Regions from separate parts of the Leuconostoc gasicomitatum LMG 18811 genome, predicted to be linked through region 2. Evidence: riboswitches for the same ligand, from Rfam matches in the RefSeq annotation. Region 2 holds a riboswitch; each other region holds the start of a gene.
The links. Region 2 has a riboswitch for lysine ahead of LEGAS_RS01670 (amino acid permease). Riboswitches for the same ligand answer to the same signal wherever they lie in the genome.

Region 1: linked by a shared signal. The riboswitch ahead of lysA (diaminopimelate decarboxylase) and the one ahead of LEGAS_RS01670 (amino acid permease) in region 2 are both predicted to bind lysine.
Region 3: linked by a shared signal. The riboswitch ahead of alr (alanine racemase) and the one ahead of LEGAS_RS01670 (amino acid permease) in region 2 are both predicted to bind lysine.

What each region holds. Positions count from the first base shown of each region.
Region 1 is NC_014319.1:758,686-768,855, reverse strand. Features, by position in the region: gene LEGAS_RS03750 (PD-(D/E)XK nuclease family protein) at 1-1,727, opposite strand, end outside; gene ntdP (nucleoside tri-diphosphate phosphatase) at 1,840-2,409, opposite strand; gene LEGAS_RS03740 (hypothetical protein) at 2,478-2,750, opposite strand; gene recX (recombination regulator RecX) at 2,753-3,550, opposite strand; gene dapB (4-hydroxy-tetrahydrodipicolinate reductase) at 3,921-4,646, opposite strand; gene dapA (4-hydroxy-tetrahydrodipicolinate synthase) at 4,643-5,521, opposite strand; gene LEGAS_RS03720 (N-acetyldiaminopimelate deacetylase) at 5,573-6,724, opposite strand; gene dapD (2,3,4,5-tetrahydropyridine-2,6-dicarboxylate N-acetyltransferase) at 6,724-7,431, opposite strand; gene lysA (diaminopimelate decarboxylase) at 7,486-8,781, opposite strand; lysine riboswitch at 8,911-9,083, opposite strand; gene LEGAS_RS03705 (hypothetical protein) at 9,142-9,477, opposite strand; gene LEGAS_RS03700 (nicotinate phosphoribosyltransferase) at 9,487-10,170, opposite strand, start outside.
Region 2 is NC_014319.1:338,187-348,356, reverse strand. Features, by position in the region: gene mreB (rod shape-determining protein) at 1-906, opposite strand, end outside; gene LEGAS_RS01675 (DUF1146 family protein) at 1,007-1,228, opposite strand; gene LEGAS_RS01670 (amino acid permease) at 1,413-2,852, opposite strand; lysine riboswitch at 2,935-3,102, opposite strand; gene LEGAS_RS01665 (hypothetical protein) at 3,120-3,776, opposite strand; gene LEGAS_RS01660 (LCP family protein) at 3,961-5,127, shown strand; gene trpS (tryptophan--tRNA ligase) at 5,226-6,242, opposite strand; gene LEGAS_RS01650 (ketopantoate reductase family protein) at 6,391-7,386, shown strand; gene LEGAS_RS01645 (DUF1810 family protein) at 7,421-8,353, opposite strand; gene LEGAS_RS01640 (nucleoid-associated protein) at 8,410-9,402, opposite strand; gene LEGAS_RS01635 (response regulator) at 9,481-10,170, opposite strand, start outside.
Region 3 is NC_014319.1:222,297-232,466, forward strand. Features, by position in the region: gene LEGAS_RS01105 (glycoside hydrolase family 68 protein) at 1-2,005, shown strand, start outside; gene LEGAS_RS01110 (chloride channel protein) at 2,207-3,454, shown strand; gene LEGAS_RS01115 (helix-turn-helix transcriptional regulator) at 3,672-4,070, shown strand; gene LEGAS_RS01120 (VOC family protein) at 4,116-4,448, opposite strand; gene LEGAS_RS01125 (ABC-F family ATP-binding cassette domain-containing protein) at 4,549-6,105, shown strand; gene LEGAS_RS01130 (biotin--[acetyl-CoA-carboxylase] ligase) at 6,238-7,218, shown strand; gene LEGAS_RS01135 (biotin transporter BioY) at 7,247-7,783, shown strand; gene LEGAS_RS01140 (2'-5' RNA ligase family protein) at 8,037-8,339, shown strand; gene LEGAS_RS01145 (P-loop NTPase family protein) at 8,329-8,793, shown strand; lysine riboswitch at 8,830-8,997, shown strand; gene alr (alanine racemase) at 9,075-10,170, shown strand, end outside.

The DNA.
Region 1 (10,170 bases), 420 kb from region 2:
TCAAATGTTTGATCGCCATTGATTGCTACAATATCATCAAGTGTTTGAATAAATAGTTGCCAAACCTGTTCCCCTTGACGTGAACGCGTTAATTCACCTGCCGCAAGTAAGACATCACGTTGTTCTAAAATAGCACTATCAACATGGTATTTTTCTAGCCACAGTACCAAATTTGTGGCTGCTTGTCGCATTGTTTTTGCTTGATCCAATTGTCGCTGTAAATCATCAAATGCTGACAATATAAATCGACGCATTGTTTCAATTCGTCGATTGACTATACTGTCATCTGAAGTAATTGTTGCATCATCCTCGTCTACTGAATCAACAACTGTGAATAGTTCAAATGGTTTATCTAAATTACGCCAAGTTGTTTCATAGGGTCGATTTGCGTAAAGATAATTGTCAAAATAACCCATCACATCGAAAAATTCTGTTTCAGAAACTAATGCATCATCCAAGTATGGACGTAATAAACTTGTTTTCAAAATAGCCATCACATTTTGGTATTGAAACCTATCTTTTTGCGGTAATAACAAATTCAATAGTAACTCAACCAATGGATGATTAGCCATTGGTTGATCATTATCAAGAAAGTAAGGCAAGTCAAATTGTGACATCACTTCTGGTATATGTGCAGTATACGGTGTTAAATCACGCGCCAGAATTAAAATATCACGTAAACGCAGTTCAGGTTCACTAACGAGTAACTGTCGAACGCGTCGCGCAACTTCTTGTATTTCAACAATTGTATTTTCAGCAGCAAATGTCTGTAAGTTAACATGATCTTTGTCACCATTAAAAGCGCGGTATTCACCTAAACTTTCCCAAGCCAATAACACTTGTTTTGTTGTTTGGCTTAGATGACGTAACTGTTTTGGCGCGTTGATCTGCACTTTTTGCTCAAATATTTGAGCAGTATGTATGAGCTGTTGCGCTGTATACATCGGTTTATTAAAGACATCGCCATCTTGTTGTTTTCCTAATCTATCAGCCTGCCCTAAAAGTGCAATTGATACTGGATATTTTGCAATCAATTGCGTGATCACCTGCATCTCAGCACTCGTAAAACCATTAAAACCATCAAAATAAAATGCCACATTTTTTAGTGATGATCCCGCTAACTGCATAGCAAAAAAAGGCAAAACTTCTTGAGCAGTTATGTATTCCTGCCCTATTTTTCTATCTAAGGCATCGGCAACAATTGCTAAATCACGTAACTTGCTGCCAAGTGTTTGGTGTAAAAAAGTGGCATCATTACTCGTATCGTTTAAAATTTGCAATAAATCTTGTGGCGTAATATGACTGGCACGTAACTCTACTAACTGTTTGACTAGTGCTGATATGAAGCCACTTTTAGATTGCATACGTGCAAAAATAGGTAATTGTCCTGCATAGTCCCGCAATATATCTGATACCATAATAAATAAACCAGTATTTTGTATGATATTTGGCTGTATATCAGGCGAATTTTTTAACAACGCCCACGCCAATCGTGATAATGAGTATACTTGTAATCGACTTTGTGCGTATAATTCTTTTTTAGGATTTTGACCATTTATTATTGCAAATTGTTTTAGAACATCAACCTCACTATCAAACTTAACATGATTTGGTACGATATAATAAACCGTTAGCGTTTTATCTTGTTGCATTTTCGTCTGTACATCTTGTAATAAGGCATGACGTAAATCAGTGCGTGCATGATTCATATAAATTGTTAGTGCCATTTGACCCTCTTTTCATACGTACCCGAAAACGAATATGTTATCTCACATATCAGTTATTCTTTCTATATTTTATCACACAAAAAGACACACAAATATTTGCGTGTCTTTCCTTTCAACGACGATCTTTAAGCCGCTGCTGCATCAAATGTTGATATCTTGCATACCACACATCAATATAACCTTGTGAAAAAGGTCCTGTGCCGTCATTAATCCAGTCCACTAAAATTTTGACATGTGCTTTCAAAATTTGATCGATTTCTGGTGGGTAATGCCATTTTTTACTATGAGCAGCATATTCATCTGCATCAAGTAAATGCTTTTCCCCATCTGGAAAAACTTTAACATCTAAATCGTAATCAATATATTTTAGCGCCTCTTTGTCTAGCACATAAGGAGATGCTAAATTACAGTAGTACGACACACCGTTATCACGTATCATTGCAATAATATTAAACCAATACTTCTTATGAAAATAAACAATCGCCGGTTCTCTAGTCACCCAGCGACGGCCATCATCTTCCGTTACTAAAGTATGATCATTTAATCCAATAATAGCATTTTCACTGGTTTTCAAAACCATGGTATCGCGCCAAGTTCGATGCAACGAGCCGTCATGCTTGTAACTTTTGATCGTGATGAAATCACCCTCGCGTGGCCCGCGATTCGACTTATCAAAGCTCATGATCGTACCTACTCTTCTGACACCGAATTTCTATTTAATTGTATCAAATTTCACGATCAAATGATAGACTACAAGTCATTGCGATGATTATTGCTACGCACAAAATGTTGCGTGTTTGTTTTTTGGTTAGATTTTTTAGCAGAGATAAGCTGTTTTTTTAATTGCATAATAATTAATTTTAAATTCGGAAATTGATTTTTTAATGTCTTGATTTGTTGCTCCATATAACTATCGGTTCTGCCTGCTTTTTGCAAACGTTGTAACTCTTGTGATATTTTATCCGCTTGTTGCTCTGCCACTGAAAGTTTTGTTTGTATGACTTTTGAATCATAAATCTGCATGATTAAGACTCACTTTCAAGTGCTAACATGATGGTATCAATAACCTCACGACTATAACCTTTGGTATAAAGATGGCTTTTTGTCTTATACTGTCGTTGACTCAATGGCTCATTTCGATAACGATGCCAGAGCTTTTCGGCTTGTCTTTTAACATTATCTAACTCAGTTGTATCATCATTTCCAACATCGAGTTCTGATACCACAGTTTGACCAATATCAAACGAAAATCCTTTATTGGCTAAAGCTTGGATAATTTTTTGTTGCTTGGCACGTGTGGATTCACGTTTGTAAGTATTAGCAAATTTAATCGCCATTTTTTGAGCAATTTCAATTTGCTCTTCATAAGTGTAAGATGCAAGTGCCTTCTCAATATCGTCTTCTAATATCCCAGCCTGCTGCAAATCCATTTTTATAGTATTGGGTCCTTTGGGACTAATTAATTTCTTTGTTGACACATAGTGCATAGCATAATTAGCATCATCAAGATAGCCTAATTCTTTTAATTGCGCAACCACCTGTACCTGTATATCTTCAGAAACTGCTTTTTCAGTTAATTTTTGTTTCACTTGTTTAATTGTCCGTAAAGCATGACCCAAGTAGTTTATTGCTGTATTAAACGCTTTAGCAACTTCATCGTCATGCTTGATTTGTTCAATCAACGTATCATCAAGCTCACGACCCTTTGCTAAGCCATATTTAATTAATACACTTTCAGACACACCAAATGCAAATTGTTTGTCTAAATCAATGCTGTAACGTCCGAGCTTTTTTTGTGTCGCAATTTTCGTAATTGTTTTCATATGTCTATTGTACGCAAAAAAAGACCAAAGTGCTTATTTTGTTAGTAACACACGTACTAAATTGACGCACACATCGTAAAAATTTTGGATTAAAAACGCTAATTTGACATTTACTAATTTGATTATTCAAAGTTGAGAAAAATATGCTATAAGTTTTTTACTAATCATAGTTAGTTCTAGTGCAGTAACACTTCCAGCGTCATGGTGATCTTATTAGATTCATATTTTTAAAACAGTTGCTATCATCTTTAATCTTGTCAATCCATCAAAATAAAAGCACAAAAAAAGTGGATTTCGCCACTGTTAAATTAATGCTCTGCAAATAGTCAAGTGTTTGTTGACAAAGCAGTATAGATAGATTTTTTGACTACTATAAAACATTTTCTAATCCAATTTTTAAATCATTTATTTTTTCAACACCAGCTAATGAACGCAAAACGCCTGGTACAAAAGCCAATCGGCTCGTTGTGCTTTGTGTTAATGTTAATTGTTCATCAATACCACCAAAATAAACACTTTGTTGTGCGATATACCCTGGTAAGCGTAGCGCATGAACAGGAATATCTGACACGCGCTGCCCACGTGCTTCACCATCACTTGTTTTTTGTGCTGCATTAATCCGTTCGTTTGCAATCAATTTAGCAGTTTGTACAGCAGTTCCTGATGGGGCATCAATTTTTTTAGGATTATGCGTCTCAACAATTTCTACATCAGGAAAATATTTTGCAGCTTGTTGTGCAAATTGCATTAACAATACAGCGGAAAGGCTGAAGTTGGGCACAATTAAAATACCATGTTCTGATTGCTCACGTAATTGTGTCACTTGCTCTTCAGTCAAACCAGTGGCGCCAATAACAATTGCCATATTATGCTTTATAGCCCACTGCGCATTTTCAAATACAGTCGCTGGTGTACTAACATCTAAAAAAATATCTGCTGGTTCAATTATTTGATCACGTGATGTCCAAACAGGATACTGACTTTCATGGTGATGGCCGCTTAAAATACCGACAATTTCATAATCAGTTGCTGCCAAGCCTTCTTGAATGGCCAAACCCAATTTACCAAAGCCACCAGCCAAAATTATTTTTGTCATGAATTAGTCTCCAAAAGTCCATCAAGCGTTTTCTTTTCTTGTTCTGTCAATGGCAAAATTGGTAATCTTGCAATATTTTTTACCAAACCTTTTTCACTTAATTTTGCTTTGACCGGTGATGGTGATGGGAACGCAAACAAAGCGTTCATGCGTGGTGTTAGGTAACGCTGTATGCGGCCGGCTTCACGCCAATTATTAGTATTCATTGCAGCAAATAAATCAGTCATTTCCTTACCATATAGGTGTGATGCAACTGAAATAGTTCCGGCACCACCTTGGGCATAAGCAGCTAGTGTTTGTGCATCCTCACCTGTATAAACAGCAAAGTTTTCTGCTTGTGTGTGTTCAATTTCAGCACCTATAAATTCCGCTGAAGTTGTTTCTTTAATTGCATTAATATTCTTGTGTTGTGCTAACTTTACAACACTGTCAACAGTAAGTCCTACTGCAGAACGACCCGGAATATTATATAGCATCACTGGTTTATTAGATGCATCTGCTATTGCTGTAAAATGTGCTATCATACCACTCTGACTTGGTTTATTATAATACGGTGTCACAGCTAGAATACCATCAATATGAGTAATAGCACTCAATTCACGCGCATTTTTGACAGACTCTGCTGTATTGTTTGTTCCAGCATTAGCTATCAATAGCACCTTATCGCCAACATAATCCGCAATGTATTGCGTCAATGCTAACTTTTCTGTGTGTGTCAATGTCGGTGATTCACCAGTTGTTCCAGCAATAACCAGACCTTGCGTGCCATGAGATAATAAATAATCAATCACCTTTTTTAAAGCTGAATAGTCAATTTCATTTGCTTCATCAAAAGGCGTAATAATAGCCGTAATTAAATTAATGTTCTCATACATCGCTTTTTCCTCTTAATTATATTTATTTGCTTAATTGCACTAATAGCTGGTCTACTGGTTCATTCGCCATTCAATAAAATCTCTTAACGCTGTAAAACCAGGTAATAAGGCAGCTTCATCTATATTTAGCTTAGGACTGTGTAACGCATGATTATCATTGACACCTAACCATAACATGACTCCTGGAATTTGTTGTAACAAGTAACCAAAATCTTCCCCAGTCATCGCTGGCTGTGCCAATTCAAAAGCAATATCGTCACGTAGTTGCATGAAATCAATTAATTGATTTGCTAACTCTGGATTATTTTCAACTGGTAAGTAACTACCGCTTTCTAGCACAACATCAATTGTTATATCATTAGATAACGCAACACCTGCTGCAATTTGACGAATACGGGTTAGCATAATATCCAAGTCAGTGCGCGTCATACTACGGACGGTGCCTTCTAAGTGGATATTATCTGGAATCACGTTGTTAGCTTTTCCACCATTAATAACCCCAATGCTAACCACACCACCTTTAATCGGATCAACTGAACGAGAAACAACAGTCTGTAGCTGCATAATTAATTCCGCAGCCGCAACAATAGGATCCTTAACCAAATGTGGATAAGCCGCGTGCCCACCTTGACCATGAATGTCAATTACCAATTCAGCAGTGCCAGCAAATAAAGTGCCAACTAGTGTGCTCAATGTTCCTGCTGGTAGATCTGGTTGATCATGAATGCCATAAAACTCATCTGGACGCCATTCGTCTTCAAAAAGTCCTAAATCATAAGCCAGTTTGCCACCACTCTTTGCCTCTTCAGCCGGTTGAAAGAAAACAATAAAATTATCCTTGGGCTGGTGTTGACTAAAGTATTGCACCATTCCCAAAGCCAAACTCATATGCACATCGTGGCCACAAGCATGCATGACTCCGGCATGAATTGACTGAAATGGCAGATCTGTTTGTTCTGCGATTGGTAAGGCATCAATATCTGAACGATAACCAATTGTTCGTTTTGGGTCACTACCTTCAAAACGTACCAAAATGGCGGTTGGTAATTCTGCTACTGTACGAATAGTCATCGTATCATTTTGCCAATTTGTTATTTTGTCCATTAAATAAGCATGCGTTTGGAATTCAACCAACGCCAGCTCAGGAATTAAATGCAAATCCCGACGATATTGTTGTAAATTTTCAAAAGTTATTTCAGTCATTATAATCCTCGTAAAGCGTCAATCAAGGCAGTCTTTTGCTGTGTTTTTGAATCAATTTTTTTAATCACTTTGGCTGGCACACCAGCCACAACAGTATTGGCCGGCACATCTTTTGTTACAATGGCACCTGCTGCAACGACCGCGCCATCCCCCACTTGAACGCCCTCTATGACCACAGCATTAGCGCCAACCAAGACATTATTACCGATACGAACGGGTTGCGCAGAGGCTGGTTCGATAACCCCTGCCAAAACAGCGCCCGCACCAATATGTGAATTCGTGCCAACAATTGCACGACCACCAAGTATTGCACCCATATCAATCATCGTGCTAGCGCCAATTTCAGCACCAATATTAATGACTGCTCCAAGCATAATAACAGCATTATCTCCAATTTCAACTTGTTCACGAATAATAGCACCGGGTTCAATACGCGCATTAATGTGCAACTTATCTAGCAGAGGTACAGCCGAGTTGCGTGACTCATTTTCAATATAAACACTCTCACTAGGTAGACTAGCAATTAGGGGTTGTACGTCAGACCAATCACCAATCAATTGACCAAATGAAACGCCACCAAATTGTTGCACATTGGCTGGGATTTCACCATCTAAAACACCCTTATAAGTAACTTTTACCGGTGTCACCTTTTTAGCATTGGCAATAAAATCAATTAATCGTTGCGCGTCATTTTGAATTTCTGTCATGAGTCCTTAGTTTCCCTTTGTTTGTTTTAGTTTTACTGCCCTATAAACAGCGTATTACTTACCGTTTTTTAACATATAATCATGATCCAAAGCTATTAAATGTGCATATGATTCACGTGCAATAACTACTTGATGTTTGCCATTTTCAACAAATACAACAGCTGGTCTTGGATTACGGTTATAGTTTGACGCCATAGCATATCCATAAGCACCAGTTGCCAAAACAGATAAAATATCGCCAGGTTTGGTTTTCGGTAACGCTTGTTGCCATACTAGCACATCCCCTGATTCACAATACTTACCTGCCACACGCACAACCTCTTGGGTTGATGCGTTAGGGTTATTGGCTAAGATTGCGTCGTAATTTGCCTGATAAAGCGCTGGCCGAATATTATCCCCCATACCCCCGTCAACTGCTAAGTAGTGACGTAAGTCAGGAATATCCTTCCGTGAACCAATCGTATAAAGCGTTTGGCCTGCTGGCCCGACAATTGAGCGACCTGGTTCAATCCAAATTTCTGGCATTTTCCAATCATACTCGGCTGCTTTACTCTTCAATGTACGGATAATAGCGTCTGCATACTCGCTTTCAGGTAACGGTTCATCTTCTGACGTGTAACGAATACCAAAACCACCACCAACATTGATAACTTCTGGTTGAAATCCCCAACTTTTTGCCGTCTCTGCTAATAGTGCAGCATTTTTTTCAAAACCAGTCACATCAAAAATTTGTGATCCAATATGTGCATGAAGGCCACGTAAATTAAAATTTTCATTCTGTCTAGCAATGTCATAAGCTGTCTTAGCTTGTCCTGTTAACAAATCAAATCCAAATTTAGAATCTTGTTGACCCGTACTAATGAATTCATGTGTATGCGCCGATATGCCTGGTGAAATTCGCAATAATATATCTTGTTTCACACCATTTTGAGTAGTAATTTCTGACAATAGTTGTAATTCCAAGAAATTATCGACAATAATTGTTCCGACACCCTCGGTAACTGCCATGGTGAGTTCATCCCAACTTTTATTGTTGCCATTAAAACTTAGATGTTTAGGATCAAATCCAGCTGCTAATGCCGTGTAAAGTTCACCACCAGAAACAATATCAGCATGGATTCCTTCTTGCTGGGCCACTTGATAAATGGCTTTGGAAGCAAATGCCTTAGACGCGTAACTCACGACATAAGGAACATCTTCTTTTTCAAAAATAGCTTTAAAATCACGCATAGTTTGACGAATTTTAGTAACATCGTATACATATAATGGTGTCCCATAAGTTTTTGCTAAATCAATTGCGTCAACCTCACCAATTGTCAAATGTTGTGCCGTGTTTATTGGGTAGCTCATATACTCTCCTAAGTTCTATTTGTGCAAACAATTGTACACAAACTAACAATTCCCCTTTATTTCACATAAAAAGCCCTTTGTTCGAGACTAGGTCACGGACAAAAGGCTTTTGTGTTTAGCAATTTTGACTGTTTCCATAGCTCACCGTTATTTCTAACGACAGTCTAATAGTTATTAGCTATTAGCCCAACAAATATCTCTTTTGAAGACGATTCATTTCGGCGATATCCCCTTTTACTTGATTAACCTGTGATAACAGGTTAACCAAGCGACTCATGTCAATCGCGACCTCTATGTGAAATTAATTTTTTATATTGTAGTAATCATAACTTATTGCGTAAAAAATGTCAAACCTTTAATCTAGTATTCTGTATCAATAAAAGTTAGACCAAGTTCTTTACCGTACTGTCGAATGGTTGATTCTGCCAAATTCATTTCAAAGGACAAATCAATGTAACTCGTCATGCCAGCATTAAACAATGCAGCTACTTGAATTTTACGTTCATCTTTACCAATAGCAGACTCGGTTGCAAGCGCCCGAAGGCCATGTCCCACAACCTCATTTTCAGGCGCACTGTCTGGCTTTTTATCTCGTTTTTCACGATCACGGTAGGCCTGTGCAGCAGATTTAACGTCAAGCATCGTCACTTCAACCTCATCATTTAACTCAGCTTGTTTTTTAAATTGATAGTTCATGTCAATACCTCAAAAAAGTGTTCGATTAATGACATCATTGCCATTAACAGATAGTATCTTACCGTTTTCATATACTGTCTGTAATAAGTCTTGACCAGGATCATTTTGAGAAACGGTCACAATGTCCTTATCACGTAAAACAACCTTAAGCAGTCCAGCTTTTGATGTTTTTGCAGCATCAGTTTTAGGCTTTTTTTGGATGTTAATTTTCTCACCGGCGGCATTCTCAGCATAAGCTGCTTTAATCGCAAATCTTTCAGTGTCTCGGGTAAACCCTTCTTGTAGCAAACCACCACCTGAACCAACAACTAAATTATCTACTGACCAGCCGGCTTGCATAATTGCTTCATAAAGTGACACAATTGTGTCTGCTTTCATGCCATCTCCCTGAATCACGCCAACATTATGCTGCAATACCTTATAGCCTTTATCATTAATTGTGGTGCCAAAAATATCCCCTAATAACGATAATACCTGTAAATCAATCGTTTCTGGCTCACCAGAGTCAGGGCGTAAAACAATTCGTCCGGCGCGTTTAATGATGCGGTCTTTAATTTCTGAGGAGCCAATAACTTTTTTAATAAAATTCAATGCATCATATGAATCAATCACAATCGACAAAATAGCACTATCAGGTGCACGATCCAATTGCGCATTAACGTAGTCAAACTCTCCTTGACCTGCACCATAAGC
Region 2 (10,170 bases):
GACTGGCACTTCTAATGCATCAGCCAGTAATTGATCCATGCCATGAAGAAGTGCCCCACCACCTGTTAGCATAATCCCACGATCAATAATATCTGCTGCCAATTCTGGGGGGAGTTTTGACAAAACTGAATGTGCTGCGCGAACAATCTGTTGTAGTGTGTCATGTAACGCTTCTTCTACCTCGTTAGAGTGAATTGTAATCGTCTTTGGCATACCTTCGAAATTATCACGACCACGAACTTCCATAGTCAAAGGTTCATCAACAGGCAATGCAGAACCAATTTGAATTTTAATTGTTTCTGCTGTCCGTTCACCAACAATTAAGTTATGGTGTTTTTTTAAGTAAGCAACGATATCAAAGTTCATTTTATCACCAGCCACACGAATTGACTCAGAAACAACGATATCCCCCAATGACAGTACAGCAATATCCGACGTACCACCACCCATATCAATAACCATGGATCCAATTGGCTTAAAAATATCTAATCCTGCACCAACTGCTGCAACTTTTGGTTCATATTCTAAATATACTTTGGCGCCACCAGCTTTTTCAGCAGCTTGAATAATAGCTTTACGCTCAATTTCAGTAATATTAGTTGGTGCACAAATCATAATATTTGGCTTCGACATGAATCCCTTCACGTTAAGTTTGTCCACAAAATACGTTAGCATCGCTTCCGTCACATCAAAGTCCGAAATAACACCATCTTTTAGCGGCCGCACGGCACGAATATTTCCTGGTGTCCGGCCTACCATACGATAAGCTTCTGAACCAACTGCCAACACGCGATCGGTCTTGTCATCAACTGCCACCACTGATGGCTCATTTAATACAATGCCCTTGCCTTCTACATAAATGAGAACGTTGGCTGTTCCCAAATCAATGCCAATATCTTTTGCCATGTTTAATCTCCAAATTTAGTATTTTAATAAATGAGTACATACGTACCGACTTGTCTATATAATCTAATCAATTATACCATAATTATGAGGTGCTTTTGGACTACTTTCCAAACACTGCGCTTGGCATTGCTAGTATCCAGTTAGTCAGGGAGATAAAAAAACTTGCTAACAAATAACCAACCACAATTGCCATAACAATCTTCAAAAACATCGCTTGCGTGGGCGTATATGGCATAAATTTTGCAAAATTTATTGGTCTTATTAACCAAAAAACAAAATAGACAGCAAGTATGTTAATACTCAACATAAATATTGGACTCATAGTATTATCGGTCTTTCTTGATTATTATCAAATTCTTTCAGCTTAACTTTTAAAACGCCTGTATTTAGATAATGTCGTGGTTTTATTATATCAATAAGTTCGTGCTTTTTGTAACTTATCCAGTAAAATTTTACGCAATTGCTAATAAAAAAGCCTATAAGCTTTTTTAACTCATACGCCTTCTTTATCGATGTTTTGTCAAATCAACATCTTCCAATTTAATTTTTTTTGTCTTATAACGAATTTTATAGGTCACAAACAAAATAATAAATAGTGGAACTGATAAATACGTCACAGCTATTTTTTCCCAATTTAAATTCGTGAAGCTTGCAGGATCTTGACCAATAATAACACCCATCGAAATAATCAAAGCAAATATTGGGCCAAAAGGAAACCATTTAGCTTTATATTTTAGATCACTTAATTGTTTACCTTGAGCAATATATGCTCGTCGGAAACGATAATGCGAAATTGCAATTCCAACCCAAGCGATAAAACCTGTCAAACCTGAAGCATTCACTAACCACGTATAGGCTACCGATCCACCTTTAGTGTTAGAAATAAAAGCTAACAAGCCAATAATAGTTGTTAGAATTAACGCTGCAACCGGCACCCCACGCTTTGATAGCTTAGCAAATATTTTAGGCGCTTCGCCTTTACGTGCCATAGCATACAGCATACGGGTTGACGCGTAAGAACCAGAATTTGCTGACGACACAATTGATGTTAAAATAACTGCGTTCATTAAACTTGCAGCAAACGCAATTCCTGCATTTTTAAAAACAATTGTAAATGGTGATACAGCAATATTTTCTGTAGAAGAACTTAGCAAGCGTGGATCACGGTAATATACCAAGGCTGAGATAACAAAAATTGCTAAAATATAGAACAATAGAATACGCCAAAATACTTGATTAATTGCTTTTGGCACTGATTTATCAGGATTTTCTGCCTCACCGGCAGTAATACCAATTAATTCTGTTCCTTGAAATGAAAAACCAGCAACAACAAAAACTGACAAAATAGCTTGTGGTCCGCCAACAAAGCCATGGTTACCAACAGATAAGTTTTTCATAACATTCACATCAGAATGTATAACACCAAAAATCGTGGCCAATCCAACAATAAGAAAGGCAATAATTGTGATTACTTTAATCATTGATAGCCAAAATTCTGCTTCACCAAACGCGCCGACTGAAAATAGATTAATTAAAAAAATGAATACTAAGGCAACGGCTGAAAAAATCCAACCTGGTACATCAGGAAACCAAAATTTCGATACCAAGCCAACCGCTACAATATCGACAGCTAATGTAATTGCCCAGTTAAACCAGTAATTCCACCCCATAGCAAAACCCAATGCCGGATCAACATATTTGCCAGCATAATCAGAAAAGGAACCTGAAGTCGGCGCGTAAGTTGCCATTTCACCCAAACTTGTCATTAAAAAGTAAACCATGACACCGATAGCCAGATAGGCCACAATTGCACCAAAAGGCCCTGCCTGAGCCACTGTAGCACCAGAAGCAACAAAAAGTCCCGTCCCAATTGACCCTCCTAAAGCTATCATAGATACATGGCGTGTTTTCAAATTACGTTTCATACCATCTTGTTGCTCGCTCATAAAAAAATCTCCCTAGTCGGGGCAAATAAAAAGCCCCTTTCTAAATACATAGAAAGAGGTTCAAAAAGTCATTGTTTAATCAACTTTTCAAAGCACATCACGTTGCGTGACAGTCTAACAACTATTAATTGTTAGCCCAGTATTATTCTGCCAAGAATAACACTTCGGCAACCGTCCCTTTTACGTCAATTCAACATCCTTGGCGGACTCATTCACGTGACTCATGTTGGTTGCAACCTCTTTGATAACTTGAATATCATATCATTTTTAAATTAAAGTGTCAATTTCTAATACATGTCGCCAATGTTTGGCACGTTTTCGATATTGATATTCACTCAATTGCCACCAGAAATAACCAAAAAATAATGATCCTAAACCGCTTGAAAATGGCATGTCGTTACGTTGTATACAGGCCATTAACATTAGCCACCAAAGAAAAATAGTAACCATTGTCAATCCCTGACGCATCCGGCGATTCTTAACAAGATTTGGCATAATAATCACGGCTATAGTTGCTAATAATTGTAACCACCATAATAATAGTATATTAGGTATGGCTGGCCCAAGCTTGGGACCTGATAACCAGTGGATTTGCAGAATAAATGATATTGTCAACGCTAGCAGCATTGACAGCACTTGTGTGATAATAAACCACCACATAGCAATTTTATAATTCATAAAATAAAGTAAACTAGATACAAGCACCATAGCGGGCACCAAAATCCAATAGTGAGCAAATAAGCCACCAAAATTTATCCAATTTTGTACGCCATGTGGGATTAAATTTTGGATGACCAAAGATGCCCCATTATCAATAACATGCATAAATAACATATCAAATCTGATTTGAATTGCCAAAAATAGAAACAATGCACTAAAGACAAGTATTAGTAATTTTCTTAGTTTATCAGGCTGTATTAACATTCTATTAACTCTCTTGTTTATTTACCACGATAATTGTACCATTATATACAATGTTGTCTTTTAAATTGTTAATTTTTGTTATAATTTAATATTGTCTTTATCTCTGCCTAGTATCATGAAAATATGTGATTTTTAATTATCATGCACTAATTGCGCAATACTAACTATCAGGAGAGCTTCCATCATGGAACCTAAACCAAACTCACGTTTAAATCGTCATCAAAGTCCCAGTCACAAATTGCGTAATAGTATTCTTTTTTTAATGGCAATACTATTAATCGTTGTTAGCTTCTTTATATGGCGAACAATCAGTAGCACAAAAGGTGTTGTTGACAAATCTTATGCTGGCGCTGGTTTAACTAAATCTCGTAATGTCTCTAATGTTATTAAAAGTGGCCGTCCTATTTCAATCTTATTGTATGGTACAGACACTGGTGAACTAGGACGCACATATCGTGGCCGTACGGATTCGATGATGTTGCTCTTGATCAACCCAAAAACAAAACAGACAACCATGGTTTCATTACCTCGTGACGCAATGGTTTCTATTGTCGGATATGAAGATACATTTCCTCAAAAACTTAACGCAGCTTATGCCTATGGCTCAACAGCAACATCAATTAAAACCGTAGAAGCATTTCTAAACATTCCAATTGATTTTTATGCTTTGGTCAACATGGGCGGCTTAGCCAACATGGTAAATCAGGTTGGTGGTATTTCAGTTGATTCACCACTCGATTTCACGTATAGTCAAGAAACTGCCCACGATTATGGTCCTAATCTTTACAGATTCCATAAGAACAGTGACAAATATGAACATTCTGATGATAATGGTAAAACTTGGTCTAAGTCAAAAACAAAGATGAACGGTGACGCTGCGTTAGCTTTCTCTCGCATGCGTTATGATGATCCTGAGGGCGACTATGGCCGTCAAAAACGTCAACGTATCGTCTTAGAAGGTTTAATAAAAAAATCTGCCAATGTCTCAACGTTGTTAAACAAAGAATTTATGTCCACTATTTCAAGCAACGTTCGCACAGATTTAACTTTTGGTGATATGACAACAATGGCTAGCAAGTACATCGATGCTAAAAATGATATTATTACTGAACATATGCAGGGTGTAAGCACAAGTTACCCTGATTCTGAAGGCAATAACGTGTCTTATGAAGTTATCCCTCAAAAAGAAAAACAACGTGCAACTAACTTAATACGTGAAGCTTTGGGCTTAAAATATGAACAAACTGGCCTACCATATGGTGGGGAGATACCTGCTGGATTATCAACAACTGCCACATCTTTACGTCCAGTTGGAGACAACAGTACTGCAACAAGTACTAGTGACAAGTGACACAGGTATACGATTTCGCACAAAATAATAATCATGAATCAATTAAAAAACTAGCATGCAACGGCAATTCAGTTGCGTGCTAGTTTTTTAATTAATTACTATCCAAAATAGTCTATCCCCATTGCATGGCGAACATCTTTCATCGTTTCTTCTGCAATAACATTAGCACGGTTAGAACCCTCTTGTAACATACGCAAAACAGCAGGTATATCTTGCGCATACTCTTGACGACGAACTCTAATTGGTGCCATTTCAGCTTCCATAACTTCAATGAGATACTTTTTAAGTTTCATGTCCCCTAAACCGCCAGCTGTGTACTGATCTTTTAAATCCTGCACATGTTGCTTATCAGTGTCAAAGATGTCTAAATAAGTAAAAACAATATTACCTTCAACATGCCCTGGATCGGAAATGTTAATATGCAGTGGATCTGTATACATAGCTTTCACTTTTTTTGCCATTGTATCCGTATCATCTGAAATATAAATACCATTTCCTAATGATTTAGACATTTTTGCATTGCCGTCAATACCTGGTAAACGTCCCTGACCTTTAGGTGGAAACACACCAACAGGTTCAACCAAAACATCAGAATGGTACGCATGATTAAACGAACGTACTAACTCACGTGTCTGTTCCAGCATTGGTTCTTGATCATCTCCAACCGGCACTTTAGTTGCACGGAAAATAGCAATGTCAGCTGCCTGTGACACAGGATAAGTTAAAAATCCTGCTGGAATGCCTTCCCCAAACCCTTTTTGTGAAATTTCAGATTTTACCGTTGGATTCCGCTGTAATCTAGCAACAGAAACTAAATTCATAAAATACTCTGTCAATTCAAACAAACCTTTAATTTGCGATTGAACAAATATGGTTGTTTTTTTCGGATCGATGCCAACAGCCAAATAATCTAAAGCAACTTCGGTTAACGCTTGATGAATTTTTTCTGGGTTTCGCGCATTATCTGTAAAAGCCTGCGTATCCGCAATCATCACAAATGGATCGAATTGACCTGAATTTTGCATTTGTACACGATTTTTTAATGATCCAATATAATGACCAATATGTAACTTACCTGTTGGGCGGTCACCTGTTAAATAAATTTCTTTAGACATATCAAACTTCCTTTACTTGCAACTTATAAAATATATTATACGATATATCAGAATAACTTCCTAGTTAAAAAAATTAGATTCAGGTTGACTTATGATGTGTAAAAGATTAGAATTATACCATTAATAACCAAAAAGGAGAATTTAATATATGAAATATGCAGTAGTTGGCGCGGGTGCTATGGGGTTGCGATATGGTATATTACTTCAAGAAAATGCAGATGTTCAAGTAGATTTTATTGAACCAACACAGGCTAGCCTTGATAAAATAATTGCTCAAGGTAATAAAGTATGGAAATCGCGTGATCACAAAGAACGCCATGAAATAAAAATTAACATTTTCTCACCAGAATCATATGAAGGTACGCCAGATGTTTGGATATTCTTTATGAAACAAATGCAATTACAAGATACTTTAGATCGTTTAGCAACAAAATTCAAGTCTGGTCAAACCGCCCTAGGAGCAATGAATGGGATGGGTCACATCGAGAAATTACAGAAATATTTTGATGATGACCACATTATTGGTGGCACAGCCATGATTGCTACAATACTAAATGATTTTGGCGACGTTGATTTTATGGGTGATGAGGGAGCTGGTTCGTCTGTCTATGCTAATCTTACTGAGAAACCCTCAGAAACAATGACTGCACTACAAACTGACTTTAAAGCTGCCCATTTAAATCCATCTTATACAGAAAATTTCATGGGGACTTTATTGACTAAAGTTTTCTTCAATGCCGTTGAAAATTCTATTGCCACCATGTTCCAATCACGTATGGGGCAGCTCATGGCTTATGATGGCTTTTTAGAAGGCATTGCACGTCCCCTTATTAATGAAGCTTATGATGCTGCTGAAGCTGCTGGTATTGAATTGATTGAAACACGTGATGATATGGTTGATCAAGTTGATTATGTATCAAATGTATCAAACCCCCTTCACTTTCCTTCCATGTATCAAGATTTTGTTAAGGGTCGGCCCACAGAAGTTGATTATATCAATGGTTGGATTGCTAATCTGGCAGATGAAAATGGGACCCAAGCACCAAACCATCATTTGGTGACAAACTTTGTACATCTTGCTGAATCTATGCGTAAGTTCACACCACCTGTAAATAAACTAGCACCTGATTATACTGGTGCGTAGTAAAAAGAGCATGCCATATTGTGGCATGCTCTTTTTACTGCAATAATGCTAGCGTTTTGACATGTTTTTGACCATTAAAATATTTATCTAACGCCTGTTTATAAAGCATTGAACTGCTAATTTGACTAAACAACGTCAAACTCGCTTGGAATTTTTCAGCATCAACTGCGCCAAATACCAATACCGGATCGTTTGTTTCTAAGGTAAGTGTTATAGTAATAATTTTTTCTAAACGTTTTTTTAATATTGCATCATTCAAATATGCATATGCCTCTTTTTGATCATGAATGCCATAATAAATTGCCCGTTCGCTACGTCCCAAACCACTGAGTTGTGGCACAACAAACCACATCCAATGTGTTTTTTTCTGACCATTTTCAAGTTCAATTACTGCATCTTCATAACTGCTAACACCAACTATTTCACCATTTTGAGCATCTATAAATCTTTGTAACTCACTATTTAGCGTCAATACCTGCACACTATTTGTTTTTTTATACTGGCGATATATACGATAAACTGCTTGACCAGAAAAAGTGAGATGCATATGATCAATTGTTTGCGGTGAAACCCATTTTTTAGCATCTATTTCTGTTTCATCCACGTTATTGTCTTCAGAAAGCCAGTCATTTAGTAGAAAAACATTCGTATACAGTTTAGCAGTGTCACCATTTGGATAACGCGCAACAAAATTGCGACCAGATATTGCCCCCATTAACTTAAGTTTATCAGGATCAGCGTGTATACCAGCTTCTTCCAGCACCTCACGCGCTGCATTTTCTTGCCATGACATCTCAGGTTCAATATACCCACCTGGAAAAGCCCATCCGGCAAAATCACGATTATATATCATCAATAACTCGCCTTTTTTATTTTCAATCACAACATCAGTTGTTGGCATAACGAGTTCAAAATCATGGCCAATAATTTTACGTATTTTAGCAACATAAGAATCTTTATATGGCATATTCTCGATATATTCCTTTCATCATGTTATTATCTTTAATTATATCAATTAAACGATTAAATCGTAAACTTATTCAATACCGTTTCAATATCTTTTATGATTAACGATGTCGTCCCATTCGGCTGGTTGACAAACTCAACTTTAGTTTTATCTTGATAAATAGCCATCGGAATAGAAATTTCAATACCTGAATCTAACTTGAATTTTTGAACACGATATTTTTTCTCATATTTTTGTGTGTTCTCTACAGGTATCTCTTTATCCGCAATTTTTTTTGAAATTTGTTCTCTATATAGTGATTTTGCTGACTCATTATCATAAAAAACCTTTTCAGCAATCATCTCAGTGTTAATGCTACCCGATTCTAGCGCTTCATAAATTGCTGTCTGCGTTGTAGCAAATGCTTCATGCTCTGGCAAATCATCATACTTTTCAGCAACATTTTTGATTGTTCGTTTAATAGTTTGCAAATTTTCTTTAATTGAAACATCCGGTATAATGTCCAAAAACTTCTCTGAAAAGTATGCCACCCGATGGCCATCAATAAGATGCTTTTTTTCAATTAAATGATACTTACTCGTCGTCATATTAATTAAAATAGCTTCATCTACGGTTTGTGTTGCCGCAGGTAAAACAGCTTGATTCAATACCAAGTTATTGACCATTTTTTCCGAAACATACGCAACCGCATGTGCATACCGCGGAGAAAAATTTAATTTTATCATACCAAAAATTGGGCCATCATCAGTCGTTGCCTGAAAACTTAGTAAATCTCCTGCTTGAATATTGTCACTACCTGTCACCACTTCAAATAACTTCATCGCTAATTCCGTGGTCATTTTTGGAAAATCTTTCTCTGCCAATATGGTTTGTAAATAATCATTTCCAGTTATTGTGCCCGTCTTAACATCACCAGCATATATTTTATTAACAAGCTTTTCAATATAATCATGTACCCCTATGTCAGTTACTGGCATTTCACCTTGAGAAGCGATCAAGTTACCAGTGTTTGTGTCAAGAATATGCAAAATGGCATGTTGAATAATCATTAATAGTTTACCCTCTAAATTTAATGTTCTTATTATATCATGTCATCATGCGTCATTTTTATACAAAATCCAAATAAATCATTGCATTAAATGATGTAATTTGTCACTTTTTAAATTATTTACCGTATACTGCGTTAATGGTCTACCCACTTCAAGATACGTTATTTTTACTTGCAGCAAATCATTCTCTACCAAATAATCTAAATATTTTTTAGTTGTTACTCGTGATAAGGCAACGCTTTGTGATAGCATACGATTAGAAAAAGCATCAGAAAGGGTATAAATTGTCGTAATAATTAATTTAAGTGTCGCGTCAGAAATACCTTTTGGTAATCTCATATCCAAGTGTTCTAATCGTGACTCCCCCTGGAAGTACTCATTAATATCTTGTTGTGATAATTTTTCTTTCCCCAAAGCCATATCTTCTAACATCAGAAATTTTTGAATTGCTTGATTAAACCGCTCCATTTGAAATGGCTTAATCAAATAATCTACAACGCCATTGATCATTGCCTGTCTAACAGTTTCCCGGTCATCTGCAGCTGTAATCATAATCGTAGCCACTGAGTTATGCTTTTTTCGTTGTTCAGTTAAAAAGTCTGTTCCCTTACCATCAGGTAAATATACGTCTACCAGTAATAAATCGATTATTACCATATTCATTTTTACCTGAGCATCTTCTATACATCCTACAACTATTATCGGTTCAAATAAAACATCAGATAATCGATTTAAAAATTGACTAATAATATCTGCTACCATAGGATC
Region 3 (10,170 bases), 120 kb from region 2:
ATTTGGATCGTATAAGCCTCTGAATGGTAACGGCGCTGTATTATTAGGAAATACTGATTATGGAGATAGAACCGACACATATTCTTATTACGCTGTTCCAGTAAATGGCTATAGCGATCGTTTATTGGTTACTAGTTATATGTCAAATAGAAATTATGCAGCTGGTAAAAATTTAAATGCAACTACAGCACCATCATTCATTATTAAAATTAATGACAACGATACAACATCGGTAGAACAGACTATAACCACGCAAAATGATTGGGTTGATCCATATAATGCGATAGACTCAGCCATGTATGGATTTCCAGGACAAAATGTTAATTTTAAGAAATATATAAATAGTTCATTTAGAAAAGATGGTATGTATTTAAATGCACCTTATGGGGCTAACGTAACAAATGAACAAGGCTATAATTTAAATCCAATTAACGTGGGAAATACTACGCAATATAATGGTGAAAATGTAATAATTACAAAGCAATATGTAACCAGTGACACTGTAACATGGTATCTTACAAGTTTAAATAATCAATCTGTTTGGATTGACAGTCGAGCATTTACATCAGTGCCTTTGAAAGTAACAGATATGATGAGCTTTGTTACCTATGATGGTCGTAAAGACGGTATGTACATTAATGCACCATATGGTATGGAAAATGCCCAATATGTTGGTCAGATTAATAATTATAATGGTACAGCTTTTGTAATTAAGGCACAGTACAATACACGAGGCGTGACTTGGAATTTACTGCAAGTTAACGGGCAAGAAGTATGGATAGATAATCGGTCATTTGCAACAAACTTTACACGTGAAGTCAATAATAGAATGTTTGTCAACAGTGCAAACAGAACAGATGGTTTGTATATTAACGGTACTTATGGTCAGGGTAACGCGCTTTGGGTTGGCAACACTAAAAAGTATAATAGTCAGATTGCCACAGTTACTAAGCAGTATTATGATGATAAAGGTATTGTCTGGAATCAGGTTATGCTTGGTGGGCAAACAGTGTGGGTGGATAATCGTGCTTTTACACAACTCCAAACACAAGATATTAAGCAACAGCTATATATTAATAGTAATCAGCGTACGGACAGTTTGTATGCAAACATGCCATACCGTGGTGATGGTTCACGTTGGGTAGATCGCACAACATCATTTAATGGGCAACGTGTTGATGCAATTAAGCAGGGGAAAGATGCCTATGGTGTGACTTGGAATTTGATCAAGTTGAATGGTCAAGAACTGTGGGTTGATAAGAATGCGCTCACTACAACATATACGCAAAACTTAAATATGAATATGTATGTTAATAGTTCACAAAGAACAGACGGTCTCTATATTTCAGCACCTTATGGTGTTAAAAATGCTAAATGGATTGGTAATACAAAGTCGGTTAACGGACAATATGTTAAAATATCACAACAATATGCCAATGAATTTGGGATTACTTTCTATTTAGTTAATTTACATGGACAAAATACTTGGATTGATAATCGTGCATTTAGTGCAACCTTTGATCAAATTGTAGCGCTAAACGCTACAATTAATACACGCCAACGAGCAGACGGAATGTATTTGAATTCATCATATGGGGAAACAAATTCAAAATATACTGGGAATGTAAGCCAGTATAATAATCAAAAGGTTACTGTAACTAAAGAACATTCAGATACTAAAGGAGTTGTCTGGTATCTTGCTAATGTTAATAATCAGCAAGTATGGATTGATAAACGTTCGTTTTCTCCAATTGTAACAAGGTCAGTTGCATACAGTGCAACGATTACATTACGTGCAAGTTCAGATGGCATGTATTTGAATGCGCCATATGGGGAAACAAATTCGAAATTTTTCGATAAAACCAGTAACAATAGATATAAGAATACTAAAGTTCAAGTAACAGAAGAATACACAAATTTAAAGGGTGTAGTATGGAATTTGATCAAGTTAAATGGGAATGACGGACAACAAGTATGGATTGACCAACGTGCTTTGAAAGTTTAACTTTCCAAAAAATAACCAAATTATTTTGATTATAGGGCGTAGCTTAGTAAGTGGTTGTTAACAATGATTCTCAAACATTGTTAACAACCACTTTTTATCGCCAACGATAACAATTAAATTATAATTAAAAAAAGATCGAATTAAAATCATCCTTGCGGTAGAATATAATGGTTGGTAAATTGAAAAAATAGGTGTTTAAATATGGCGTTTAACCAGTACAAAGAAAATATAGTTTTAGCAGTGTCAACCGTAGTGCTAGGCGTGATTGTCGGATTGAGTTCCCTATTATTATCCCTCTTTTTAGAAGTTATTGAGCATTTCTTTTTACATTATGAAGAAACGGCAAAATTTCCGGCACCAGTCGGTGCAACACCAATTGATCGGCTACTTTCTGTTGCTGTTGGTGGTGTGATTGCGGCTGTAATTTGGTGGTTTTTACGCACCAAAACAACGCCGACTATCAGCATTAAAAGGGCATTAGCTGGTGAACGCATGCCTTTTTGGCAAACAGTGGTTCATGTTGTGACACAAATATTTTACGTTGGCACTGGTGGATCTGTTGGGCGTGAATTAGCACCACGAGAAGCTGGGGCGCTTTTGGCGCAAAAATGGGAAGATTTATGCGACAGATACCATGTCCCTAAGTTAACAGCAGAAGATAAACGCTTATTGATTACAGCAGCTGCTGGCGCCGGCTTTGCCGGGATTTATATTGCGCCAATTACTGGGATGTTTTTTTCGGTTGAAGTATTATTTAAAAAATTAACTCTGCGAACAGTTGGCGTTAGTTTAACGATGTCAATAATTGCCATGTTTGTTGGATCGTTAGTTAAAGGCTTCAAGCCGTACTATATACTTACAGATGTTAAGTTTTCATTGGTGAGTTTTGTGTTTGTGCTGATTTTAGCACCATTAAGTGGTTTAGCAGGTAGTTGGTTTAGAAAGTTTTTTCAATGGGCCGAAAAACATCAAACAAAAGATAATCACATTCTATGGCAATTGCCAGTGGCAGCTATCTTAACTGGTATTGTGGCATACTTTTTTCCTGAAATTATGGGGAATGGCCGTTCATTAGCACAACTCGCCATTAATAGTCATCAATTAACGATGTTGGTTATTCTAGTCGTAGGGGCTTTATTAAAAGTCGTTGTGACGGTCTTAACCATTCGTGCAGGCGCTTCAGGTGGCACATTGACGCCTTCTATTGCTGTTGGTGGGGCATTAGGTGCTGTGTTAAGTCTTATCTTAGCTATTTGGATTCCAGGTATGTCAATTGGACAAGGCGCTATTTTAGGGGCAGGCACACTATTAGCAGCATCTCAGCAAGCACCTTTTATGGCAATGTTCATGTTGATTGAAATATGTCATTTAGAGTCGTCTGCTTTACTACCAATGGGATTTGGGATTTTAATAGCGACTGCTGTTTCAAAAAAAATATTGTCTGATTAGACAATATTTTTGTCGAACATAAATGGTTGCTTAATGATGCAATCTGATGAAAGTTGGTATGATAGGTTTTTGGTGAATGGAAATTTGTTATTAGCAATCTATCCGTGCGCAATTAAGGATTGCTAATTGCGGTTTTTAGTCGTTTAATTGCTATACTTTATGTCCCTCATGCAGCATAATTAGGGGAGTTAAATAACTAGAAATGAGGATTGATGTGATGGCTAATGTATTACCGAATCAGCTCAAAAAGTATCGCTCTGATTTAAACATGTCACAAGAGGATGTAGCTGATAAATTGTTTGTTTCACGACAAGCTGTATCACGCTGGGAATCTGGAGACGCGACACCAGACTTAACAAACCTAATTAAATTAACCGAAATATTTAAGTGCTCCCTTGATAGTTTGGTACTAGGAATTGAAGAGACACCTTCTAAGTCGGGAACGCCTGAAATTGACAGTAGTGAGTTTACATTTGACCCACGTCGTGGGGAGTATGTTCGCCGTCGTAAAAATATGAATTTTTGGGATTTTGCAGCCAGCTATTGGTGGCTTATTTTCCCTGTCGGCGGCTTTTTAAGCTGGATTATCCCGGAGATCGTTGGTGTTTTTAGATAATTAGTACTCAAAAGGGCCAAACATTTTTGTTTGGCCCTTTTAAATTTATTTATTTGCTTCTAATATAATGGTATTGCCCTCTGAATCGTTTATTTGGAAAGCAATTTTATTCCCAAAGCGTTCCTCGGGATTGCCAACAATAGTAATAAAGTTATTACGTAGGTGCTTGAGCAACTCTTCTTGATGATCTCTTACCAGTATTTCAAGTGTATCCGTGGGCTTACCATTAACAAAAGTAATGTCCTCACCATCTAACACCAAATGTCGACCACTTTCATGACCTGATTGGGGCAAATCAAAAACATCACGCCAAAAACGATAGGCACGATTGATGTCAGTTGCTGGAATTATTTTAATATTAAGTTTGCGTGGTTTCATAATACTATAAGTATAGCTGAATTTAGTCAATTTTCAACATATTTATTGATAATAAGATTTTCAGCCACATATCAATCTAAAATATGTTACACTTATAGCTATGGCATTATTAGAAATCAGTGGGCTTTCAATGGCCTACGCAGAAAAAACTTTATATGAAGACGCAGCATTCGAATTACAACAAGGCGAACACATGGGAATTGTCGGCCAAAACGGTGCAGGTAAGTCAACGCTTATCAAGATCGTTACGGGTCAGGAATTACCTTTGTCTGGTAAAATTGAGTGGCAAAAAGGCCTTAAAATTGGCTATTTGGACCAGTATGCAGAGATTCCAGATGGCATGAATTTGATTGCCTTTTTGCATACTGCCTATCAAGACCTATATGATAAACAAGATCGTATAACAGATCTTTATAATGAATACGCGGAATCAATGAACGATAAATTGTTGGAACGCGCTGGACGTATGCAAGAGGAACTTGATGCGGCCGGATTTTATGATGTTGACACAAAAATTGAACGTGTGATTTCTGGACTTGGTTTAGAAGCTATTGGACGTGATCGTGAGTTGGATCAAATGTCTGGTGGACAACGCGCTAAAGTCATTTTAGCAAAGCTATTGCTTGAAAATGATGATGTCATTATTTTAGATGAACCAACCAACTATTTGGATGTGGCACATATTGAATGGCTAGAGGATTTTTTGCAAAATTATGAAGGGTCAGCCATGATTATTTCTCATGATTTTGACTTTTTAGATAAAGTAACTAATGCCATCATTGATCTATCATTTGGAAAAATTACTAAGTTCCGTGGCTCATTCAAAAAAGCTATGCGACAAAAAGATGAACGTTCAGAGCAACAGTTACGTCAATATGAAAAGCAGCAAGGTGAGATTGAAAAAGCGCAAAAGTTTATTGCCAAAAACAAAGCACGTGCTTCAACATCTAAACAAGCCAAATCACGTGAAAAAATGTTGGCGCGCATGGATAAAGTTGATCCGCCATCTGAAGCACTTCAAGCAAAGTTCAATTTCCCCTATGTGAATTCACAGTCTGCTAATGCTTTGGCGGTAAACAATTTATCAGTGGGATATGTTACACCAGTTTTGGAGCCAGTCACATTTTCAATTACGACAGGACAAAAGCTTGTCTTTAAAGGATTTAATGGTGCTGGTAAATCAACATTGATTAAATCTATTCTAGGTGTTATTCCAGCACTTCATGGTGAAGCTGAGTTTTCTCCGTCTGCCGTTGTCAATTATTTTGACCAAGATTTAGAATGGGATGACGATACCAAAACGCCGCTAAGAGAGATGCAAGATCGGTTCCCAAAGTTAGAGCCCAAAGCATTACGGACACGTTTAGCGGCAGCTGGTATTAACGCTGAAAATGCACAGAAACAAATGCAATTGCTTTCTGGTGGTGAACAAACTAAGGTTAAATTGGCGATTATGGAAATGAAGCCAAGTAATTTTCTGATTTTAGACGAACCAACTAACCATTTGGATGAAGGTACAAAAAATGCCCTTCGTTCAGCAATCGATAAGTTTCCAGGGAATGTCATTATTGTTTCCCACGAAGTTAGCTTTACTAAGGGTCTTGGCGACCGTGAGCTAAACGTCGCTGCTTTGTCATTTAAGAAAGAATCAGAATAAGGGTTGCTAAAAACGCTTTCGAGCGTTTTTTTATATGGGTTGACATTTAGAGTATAGTAAACCATAATTATATAATAAGTTTACTTTGAAATGACCTTTTTGAATATTATAAAAATGACCTGAGGAAAAAATATGAAAACAGATGAACGTATACTACATTTTTTTGCTGAACATGAAGGGGAATATTTAAGTGGGGAAACATTAGCTAAAAATTTAGATATTAGCCGTGCAGCCGTATGGAAAGTCATTAAAAAATTAACAGAACAAGGACACACAATCGATAGTCAGCACCATGTTGGGTATCGCTATCAAAGTGGAAAAGTTTTGAGTGTACCTATGATTAGACAATTGGCGCACAGTGACTGGCAGATAAAACTGTTTGATGTCATTGATTCGACAAATACTTATGCAAAAGAAGCATTAACACGCGGTGATATAACAAAACCGACAATGATTATTGCTAATCAACAAATTGGTGGCCGTGGCCGTTTAGGCCGTACTTTTGTATCACCAGCTGATACGGGTTTGTATATCTCATTTGCTTTACCGCTACCTGTTGGAACATCGGTAGTACCTGGATTACTAACAACTGGCACAGCCGTGGCGGTTTCGCGGGCTATAAAGAAAACGATTGGTATTGAATTAGACTTTAAATGGGTTAATGACTTATTATTCAAAAACCGCAAAGTCGGTGGCATTTTAACTGAAGCGGTGATGGATTTTGAAAGTCAACAAGTGTCAGCAATTGTTGTAGGTATTGGTTTGAACTTACAACAGCCTCAAAATTTGGATGCCACGTTAACAAATAAAGTGGGTGGTATGGTTGAACACCTCACTGTATCACGTAATGTGATTGTTGCTACGTTGTTTGATGAATTTGTTAAATTGTATGCTGAATACACCGATGGCTCATTTTTAAAGGCTTATCGTCAACGAAACATTGTCATAAATCAGACCGTCACAGTGAAATATGGGAAAGAACTCGTAACTGGTATAGCAAAAGCGATTGATGAACAAGGGCAATTGCTTGTAGATACGGGTGATGTTATCAGAACGATTAATTCTGGGGAAGTATTGAAAGTACAATTGCCAAATAATAGTTATCACGGTTAATTGTCAACGGGTAAAAATTGGAGAAAAAATGAATTCAAATACACAACGTATTGTCATCACAGCAGTACTAACAGCATTATTAATTGCTGTTGGACCATTAGCAGTTAATATTGGACCAATTCCAATGACCTTACAAACACTCATTATTGCCTTAGTAGCTTCGGTGTCATCAACGCGTGTGAGTTTAACAGCTATTGGATTGTATCTATTACTGGGTGCTTTTGGCTTACCAGTATTTGCTGGTTTCAAAGGTGGTTTTGTGCTATTAGCCGGACCAACCGCTGGTTATTTATGGTCATTTCTGCTGTTCGCACCAATTATTGGTCTATCTTTTAAAAGATGGAACAATGTTTGGGGATTGATTGTGACAAATATTTTAGCTTCAGTGGTTAACTTAACGATTGGGACAATTTGGCTAATCATTAGTATGCAATTACCAGTTGAAGCAGGTATTGCTGCTGGGATCACACCGTTTATTCTATCGAGCACTTTGAAAATTACTGTTGTTGTGATTGTTGCTTTGGCAATTAGACAAGTACAGGCACGGACAGCACTAGCGTTTTAAAAATGATCATTTGATATCGACGGAGCAACGTTGTTGTTCTCATTTTGAGAAAGTTATACTAAAGATATCTAAAGTCATCGGCTGGTCAGTGACCCTGGCTCACGGAACTGTGGGTTGTTTGGCATCTGATCATTTATTAGGTCCGATCAATGCGATACTATGTGTTGCTGGTGGTATGGGGATGAGCATGTTGATAGGGAATCAACATTGGACGTGATTTTTTGGTATACTAATAAAAAAATGAGGTTGAAGTATGTTACGTTCTGTTTTGATTTTCCCACAGTTGAATGACATGTTTACTATTAATCGGATACGTCAACGTTATGATGATTTATACGAACATATTGCGCCACATATATCACTTGTTTTTCCATTTGATAATGAGTTGACAGATGAAACAATCATTCAAGTCGTTGCTGATATCATTAAAAAACAGCAACAATTTAAATTGCGACTAACAGCGACAATCACAGAAGTAGCCATCGAACACATATTAGAAAACAGTGATTCAGCTGTCTTTACCACTATTTGTTTAGGTGAAAGAGATGAAAATTAGAATTATTGGGCCAGTGGGCAGTGGGAAAACAACTTTTGCACATAAAATAGCCAGGATTAAGCCTTATCCAGTGACATCATTAGATGATTTAAACTGGGTACGACAAGCAACAGGAGACAGACATCGCACGCCATCCGAAAGACAAGCCTTATTACAAGTGATTATCCAGCAAAATGACTGGATAATTGAGGGAGCACAGTTCCGTGAAGGACAAGATTGTTTTGCGTTGGCTGATGTGATTTATGTTTTGGACCTGCCTTATTACAAAAATGTATATTATATCTTGAAAAGGTGGTTCAACAATCGCTTACACGGTGGGTCAAAACAGTACCGAAACTTATGGTTATTTTTAAAATGGCAAAATAAATGGCGTACAAATAATCGTGATGACGTATATCGGCTATTAAAACCTTATCATAAAAAAGTAATAATTATACGAAAAAACAAAGTTTGACAAAATAGAAAAATTAGAATAAAATAAAAACAATGAGAAAATCATAGAGGTTGCTGTAACCATGAGTCACTCGCGGAGTATTGATAGATACTGTGAAACGAGTTAAAGGGGTTGTGGCCGAAGCACTGATACTGTCATGTCAGTAAGCTGGGGCATTAGTTAATAGCTAATGGACTGTCGCAATTGCGGGGTGCTATGACAGAAACGATTGTTTTATTGCGATCCGTAACTGCCACACTTGGCAGAGGCGGATTTTTATTTTAGATGAAAAGAGTACAAACATGGTAGAAGCAATTACGCGACCAACGCAAATAGAAATTTCTAAAAAAGCTTTAAAGCATAATGTCGCTGTTGTCAAACAAACATCTGGCGCCGACAAAATATTTTTGGCTGTTAAATCAAACGCATATGGTTTGGGTTTGGTGCCAACATCTAAGGCAGCTGTTGCAGGTGGCGTTTATGGCTTGGCTGTGGCCGTCATTGATGAGGCGTTAGCACTGCGACATGAACGTATTACTGAACCAATTTTAGTATTGGGTATTTCACAAGCAAAATATGCTGAACTGATGGCAGTACAACACATTATGGCAACCGTTGTATCATTATCATGGTTAAAAGAAGCGGCGCAATCTCTTACTGGTGAACAACGCCTACAAGTCTCGTTAGGTGTTGACACAGGCATGGGGCGAATCGGATTTCGTACTCGAGAGTCTTTGGCGCAAGCTATTACTTACTTGCAGGCACACAAGGATATTTTTGATTATGTTGGCTTAGCAACACACTTTGCTGAATCAGATTCAGTGCAGACGGACTACTTTTATATGCAACTTAAACGGTGGCACGATATAACAGATGGTTTACCAGAACCTAAATACTATCATGTGGCTAATTCAGGTGCAGCAATGTATCACGCCGATGAAGTGCCCCATGAGGTGATCCGTGTTGGGACTGTGTTATATGGCGTTGAACCTTCTCGTGGTGAGTTGGCAGATGGCAAAAATTTGCAACCTGTCATGTCATTACGTAGTGAGATGAATTTTGTCAAACAATTACCAGCTGGAGAAGGCATTAGTTATTCACATAAATATACAACGAGCAGTGATGAGTGGATAGGAACAGTACCCATTGGATACGGTGATGGTTGGCTACGTAAGATGTCTGGCTTTAGCGTCATTGTTGACGGACAATATGCACCAATAGTTGGTCAAGTTGCAATGGATCAATTGATGATTAAGTTGCCACATGAGTATCCTGTTGGGACAAAAGTGACACTCATAGGTAAGGATGGCGATCTTGAGAATACGCTCGAGGATGTTGCACAACACGCTAATTTAGCACCATGGGAGATTATGACGGGAATGCAAGATCGGGTACATC